3 regions of the Blautia sp. LMAG:89 genome follow, and region 2 is predicted to be linked to each of the others. Evidence: predicted binding sites of a transcription regulator. Region 2 holds the regulator's gene; each other region holds the start of a gene.
The links. The regulator HrcA, encoded in region 2, represses chaperone genes, less so after heat shock. The targets are predictions, from matches to a motif close to TGTTAGCACTCNNNNNNNNNGAGTGCTAACA.

Region 1 (2,272 bases), on a different contig from region 2:
AGAAGAAGAAGGAATTCCGGGATCACCTCTTTGATGTTATCTGCAATAAATACCTGATTATTATAAAGCTTGATGGTTCCCTCAATGGAATCATACTCTGTCCTGATCTTCGGGAAATACAGGATACCCTTCAGATTGAACGGATAGTCCATGTTCAGATGGATCCAAAACAGCGGCTCCTTGTAATCCATAAATACCTTACGGTAAAATTCTTTATACTCTTCATCCGTGCACTCATTTGGGTGTTTCATCCAGAGCGGCTGTGTATCGCTTAAAGATACCGGCCGTTTATTGATCTTTACTTTATCTTTGGCAGGAGAAACTTCCACAACTTCTTTCTCGCCTTTATCATTCTCCTTTTCCTCTGTCTTGGCATCCTCATGGATATGCTCAACTACCACATCATCTTCACGGAGATCTGCCTCATCGATGGTTTCATACTCCTGTTCAGCATTTGCTTTGGAAAGATAGATATTTACCGGCATGAAAGAACAGTACTTCTCAATAACCTCTCTCATACGATATTCATTGGCAAACTCCAGGCTTTCCTCATTGAGGAAAAGAGTGATCTCTGTTCCCGGCTCTGTTTTGTTTCCGTCTGCCATCTCATACTCTGTACCGCCGTCACAGGTCCAATGTACCGGTGTGGAACCCTCTTTGTAAGAGAGAGTATCGATATGTACTTCATCTGCAACCATAAATGCAGAATAAAATCCAAGTCCGAAATGACCGATCATCTGATCATCCGTTGTTTTATCCTTATATTTCTCAAGGAACTCTGTGGCACCGGAAAAAGCGATCTGTGTGATATATTCCTCTACTTCATCCGCTGTCATACCAATACCGTTATCAATAAACTTCAAAGTTTTCTGATCCGGATCAACGATAACATTTACAGCCGGTTTGTAACCTTCCGGGAATGTATAATCTCCCATAACTTCCAGCTTTCTCAGTTTGGTGATCGCATCGCATCCGTTGGAGATCATCTCTCTTACAAAAATATCATGGTCGGAATATAACCATTTCTTGATGATCGGAAAAATATTTTCACTGTTGATTGATAAACTGCCATGTTTTGCTGACATATATGTCACTCTCCTTTTGTTTTTATTTTTATTTCTGATGTTCCGGCAGAGCCGGAAACCTGTTGTTTTTTTCAATAAATATATACTAATACGACTTTTTACAAAAGTCAAGAAAAATTTAGCACTCATCATTACAGAGTGCTAGTAACAGCATGTAAAACGGATCTCTATGTGCAAAAAAATCCCTCCGTACATTTTTTTGTACGGAGGGTGCTGTAAAACAATCTTCTACATTCTGTTCTTATTTTTTCTTTTTACGATATACAAGAATTCCTCCAATGCATACCACAGCCACGATCAAAATGATCACAAATGTCATGATCGGTGTACTGTCTCCCGTCTGCACTGCAGATTTCTGATTTGTCTGTGTCACTGCCGGGCTCGGAGTCGCAGTAAGAACTGCTGCCTGTGATACCGTAAAAGTAACCGTACTTTCTGACTGTGTACCGGTATCCTTCCAGCTGGAGCCGTCATATTTCTGCTGTCCAAAGGTAACTTTCAGAGTATATTTTCCCGGCTTGCTGACACGGAATGTTGCAGTATAAGGCTCTCCATCCCAGGTACGGGTCTCTGTGATCTTCCAGCTCTTCGGCTGATATCTGGTATCTCCCTTACGCGGGTTTGTATTATCCATCCCTGCACCAGCTGCTGTAAAGGTGATCTTTGTATTGGTATCATACTTGCCATTGGAATCAATTCCTGTGATCTTATTGTCCGATGCAGCGGCTTCCGTGCCCTGATATCCATTTACTGTAATACTTACTGCGATCACTGTACTGATCTTGTTGGGATTCTTAACCCCCTCCGGAAGAATGACAGTACCTTTTACATTAAATATCTGACGTTCTGCAGAAGACGGATCATAAGAAGACCCCTTAACATCCCATTTAACCGATGCCTTCTGCTCTCCCTTTGTTGTAGTGATCTTTACTGTTCCCGGAAGCTTCAGGGCTTTCTGGGTTTTCTGGGTTCCATTAGGAAGATCTTTGATATCGGATGGTTTTTTGATGCCTGTAAGGTTATTCGCTTTTTCACCGTTATCTGCTTTTTTCTTTGTAACGCTGAAATGGACATTTACATAAGCTTCCACATTTGCATCATTGGCGATCACAATGTCTTCCAGATATTCCCCCTGTGAAAGTCCGCTGACCGGCTGTACGCTAAAGGTTGCATTATCTCCTGCTTCC
Region 2 (2,272 bases):
AACCTCTTCATCCTCCACATGCATCACTGCATTATGGAAATCCGGGTTGAATTCCTTTCCCACTGCTTCGATCGGCTTCACACCAAGCTCATCCAGTGTTGTGGTAAGCTGCTTGTAGATCATTTTCATTCCATCTGCAAAAGCATCGCCTTCCTGTGCCTGTGCAAGACCTCTTTCAAAGTTATCCACAACCGGCAGGATCTTTTCAACGATCTCTTTTGCTCCGATGATGTACATACTGGATTTTTCTTTTTCCGTTCTTTTACGGAAATTATCAAATTCAGCCATGGTACGCTTCAGGCGATCGGTAAGTTCCTCCACCTTCTGCTCAGATTTATCTTTTTTCTTCTTTCCGAAAAAGGAAGTTTTTGATTTTTCTTCTTTTTTATCCTCTGAGGCAGCTTCTTCGCCTGGAGTATTGTTTTCTTCCTCCGGCAGATCTTCTCCCTCCGGTGTCAGGTTTTCTTCTTCCTGATCTCCGTCAGTTACGGGGATTTCCTTCTCCGCTTCCTGCTCTTCGGATGTTTTCTTTGTTTCCTCCGACACTTTTTTTCTACCGCCTTTCTAAGTTTTCTTCTTTTTCAAAACGTCATCCAGATGATTCTTCAGTTCCTTCAGACTGTCCACTACATTCTCATAATCCATTCGTTTGGGACCGATGATCCCGATGGTTCCGTACATTCCGTCTCCCAGTTCATATCTGGCAGTTACAATGCTGCAGTCCTTCATGGTCTGGATCGGCATCTCATCACCGATGTAAACCTGGATTCCTGTATTCTCTCCATCTGACATCTGTTCTTTTACAAGATCGGCAAGTTCATGCTTCTCCTCAAATGCGGAGATCAGCTCCGTTGCCTTCTCTTTATCGGCAAGCTCCGGATACTTGAAGATGTTAGTTGCACCTGAAGTATAGATCTCCATATCTTCCTCTTCCACATGAATGGTGGCTGCCACTGCATCCAGAACCGTTGCCACCACACCGCTGTGGCTGCCTGCCTGTTCCTTCAGTCTGGCGATCATCCCAAGGTTGATATCCTGAATCGGGATCCCATTGAGATTGGTGTTAAGAAGAAGATTCAGTTTCAGGATCGTCTGGTCGTCCATTTCCTCATCCAGATTGATGATCTGGTTCCGGACTGTATTGTTGTCACTGACAACCACTGCCACAAGCTGAAGCTCGCTCATTCTCGACAGCTGGATGAACTTGATCTTGTTGCCGCTGTACTGCGGAACGGAAACCATGGTAGCATAGTTGGTATTGGAAGCAAGAACCTTCGCAACCTTCTTAAGCACCTTATCCATCTTATCTGTCTTCTCAATGATCAGATCTCGCAGCTCTGCAACCTCCGCTTCCTTCTCCTTCATCAGCTCATTGACGTAAAGTCTGTAGCCTTTATCTGAAGGAATCCTTCCTGCTGAGGTATGAGGCTGGACGATATAGCCCATATCTGTCAGGTCTGACATTTCATTTCGGATCGTTGCGGAACTGACATTGAGATCCGCATACTTGGAAATGGTCCTGGAACCAACCGGTTCTCCGGTTTCCATATAGGTCTTGATGATTGCTTTTAAGATTTTTTGCTTGCGCTCATTCAACACCTCTTCCATGAATCCATCTCCTTTCCTTTTTATTCTTTCCTGACGGATGTTGATTCTTTTTTTACATCTGTTAGCACTCATTTTAGTGGAGTGCTAACATCTACAGTCTTTAAGATATCACCATGTAAAATATTTGTCAATATGTTTTGAAAAAAAGTTCTTATTTTTTCAAAACAAAAAAAGCATCAGTACGATGCTTTTTTGTAATACTGGTCTATGCAGTTCTGTGCCCCGGCAAAAAATTCCGCTTCTGTTTTCTGTCCCAGCACATATTTCTGAAATTCCGTTCCCATGGACGAAACAGCTTCTATGGAATCGGCACACAGTGGTCTTGCCTTCAGCTTATAATCTTTCAGATATTGCCGGATCATTTCAATGCCATCCAGATCAAAATTCTTATCCTCGATCACATCCAGTCTTGCCGGACACATTCTTGTCAGCTGTCCGTAATTTTTACTGGCCTCATATCCGGACACATACTGAAGGAACTTCAGAGCTGCTTCTTTATGATCAGAATTTTTATTCAGTACATACTGCCAGGTTGCGATATTGGTCACCTTCTCGTCAAATTCCGGAAATGGTGCCATATGGATCTTATCTTTTCTATACACGCCTGCATTCTGAAAGGTACTCAACGCACCGGTATACATGAACATACATCCATACTGGCCGT
Region 3 (2,272 bases), on a different contig from region 2:
TTCTGCTGCAAAAACAGTCATTCCTGACATAACAGTTGTTCCTGCCACTGCAGCTGCCAGAAGCGCTGCCAGTACTTTTTTTCTCATTTCCTGTTCCTCCTGTGTTTCAGTGAGTATTCCTCTTTTCCCACCAGTTTAATATGATATAGGTAAGATAATACTATACCATATTACCTTTGTCAAGCTGTCCCTGGCTCTTCAGAGATTTTTTTACTGCATTTCGTTAAAGCTTGTATTTATTCTACATACAGATCACACAGGCGTCAAGATAAATTTTCTGTATCTTGCCTCTGCTATATATATATTTCCTTAATTCGTCATATTTTTGATCCAGTGTCCGTAATTGCACTTCAAAAATGCAGGCACGCATTTAAAGATCTGATCTGCATTCAGGCAGCATACCACCACTGCCGGAGATGCCTTGACTACAAATGCCATAAACATGGACAGAGGGATCACGATCCACCAGGTACTGATCAGGTCCACCTTCATGGAATAAGCAATGCTTCCGCTTCCCCGGATGATACCACCGTTTGTCGGCATCTGATAGGACATTCCTACCATTACTACACTTAAGTCATTACCGAAAGCCCGAAGGCAACCCCTGCAATTTCCACACAGCGCAGTGTAGCAAGCAGGATCTGCGTCACTGCAAAGAAAAAGTAAGTAAACCGGATGATCGCCAGGTAGGAAAGACCGGCTTCAATAATCGCCTGGTCTGTTGTAAAAAGCCCCAGCAGCTGTGTTGGAAAAAGACTGGCCAGGATAAACAGCACAAGGGCAATAAAAAAGCCTGTGCGCATGGCCCAGGCACTGATCTTTCTTACCGGCTCTGTCTCTTTCTTTCCCCAGTACTGACTTCCGAATATGACAAGTCCGTCTCCCAGCGCCATAAGCAGCTGCTGAAAGACGAACTGTACCTGATTTACGGTAGTCACACCGGATAATGCAGTTTCACTGAAGGCTCCAAGCATAATGTTGTCAGCAAGATTGACGCTTAAGGTCACTACATTCTGCAACACCAACATGGAGCATAATTTCAGAAAATTACGATAAAAATTCGTCATCAATCTTTTACGATGGCAATGATATCATCTGCGTTGATCACCAGATATTTCTCACCCTCATATTTGATCTCAGTTCCTGTGTATTTTCCGTAGATCACACGGTCACCTGGCTTTACCTGTACCGGTACTTCTTTACCGTCTACGACCTTACCGCCACCTACTGCGATAACCTCTGCCTGCTGGGTTTTCTCCTTGGAGCTTTCCGGAAGTACGATGCCGGATGCGGTTTTGTCTTCTGTCTCAAAATATTTTACGATAACTCTGTCTGCAACTGGTTTTAATGCCATATTCATTTCCTTCTTTCTGTGATTATTAGCACTCTTAAGCTCCGAGTGCTACTCTTTTTTTATCATACTACATATCCGAAAATTGTCAAGATATTTGCGGATATGTAGTATGATATTATTTATGATAGGGCTCTCCGCTGATGATACGATAGCTGCGGTAGATCTGTTCCAGAAGAATCACACGCATCAGCTGATGAGGAAATGTCATCTTCGAAAAGCTTAAAGCATAGTCTGATCTCTTCAGTACTTCTTTTCCAAGACCGATAGAGCCGCCGATCACAAACTGGATATGGCTGGTCCCACGTATTCCCAGCTCGTTGATCTTCCGTGCGAAGTTCTCAGAGGTCAGCTGTTCGCCTCCGATCTCTAGAGTGATCACAAACGCATCATCCCGGATATATTTAAGAAGACGCTCCCCTTCCTTGTTCCGAATGGCATCTTCTACTGTTTCGCTGGCATTATCCGGCGTTTTTTCGTCGGACACTTCTATGATCTCCAGCTTGCAGTAACGCCCGAGGCGCTTGGAATACTCCGCAATGGCATCCCGCAGATATTTTTCCTTGATCTTCCCTACTGTCAGGATACTTATTTTCATCCGCCGTTCTCCTCCAGATAATTCTCAAATTCTTCTGCTGACATCAAAACCTTCCTTGGCTTGGTTCCTTCCTCCGGACCTACCACTCCTGCGTCACAAAGCTGATCCATGATCCTTGCCGCACGGTTAAATCCGATCTTGAACATACGCTGGAGCATACCGATGGAGGCCTTTTCCTTCTCAATGATAAATTTACCGGCTTCTGTAAAATAGACATCTCTGTCACCGCCGCCGGCTCCTCCCGGGACACCGGCTGTATTGACCTGCTTCTCGATGGAGGTATCATAAACAGCACCCTGATTTTTGTCAGAAACATATTCTAC

Region 1: htpG (molecular chaperone HtpG) is a predicted target of HrcA. The motif match lies at 1,202-1,232, and genes of this name have one in related genera.
Region 3: groES (co-chaperone GroES) is a predicted target of HrcA. The motif match lies at 1,378-1,408, and genes of this name have one in related genera.

The regions. Positions count from the first base shown of each region.
Region 1 is NZ_NANC01000007.1:96,251-98,522, forward strand. Features, by position in the region: gene htpG (molecular chaperone HtpG) at 1-1,085, opposite strand, end outside; gene CCC70_RS10230 (choice-of-anchor D domain-containing protein) at 1,327-2,272, opposite strand, start outside.
Region 2 is NZ_NANC01000004.1:55,764-58,035, forward strand. Features, by position in the region: gene grpE (nucleotide exchange factor GrpE) at 1-546, opposite strand, end outside; gene hrcA (heat-inducible transcriptional repressor HrcA) at 565-1,608, opposite strand; gene CCC70_RS04295 (ABC transporter substrate-binding protein) at 1,785-2,272, opposite strand, start outside.
Region 3 is NZ_NANC01000012.1:348,228-350,499, forward strand. Features, by position in the region: gene CCC70_RS14835 (ABC transporter substrate-binding protein) at 1-87, opposite strand, end outside; gene CCC70_RS16425 (hypothetical protein) at 310-543, opposite strand; gene CCC70_RS16430 (MATE family efflux transporter) at 573-1,028, opposite strand; gene groES (co-chaperone GroES) at 1,067-1,354, opposite strand; gene rlmH (23S rRNA (pseudouridine(1915)-N(3))-methyltransferase RlmH) at 1,470-1,949, opposite strand; gene CCC70_RS14855 (FtsK/SpoIIIE family DNA translocase) at 1,946-2,272, opposite strand, start outside.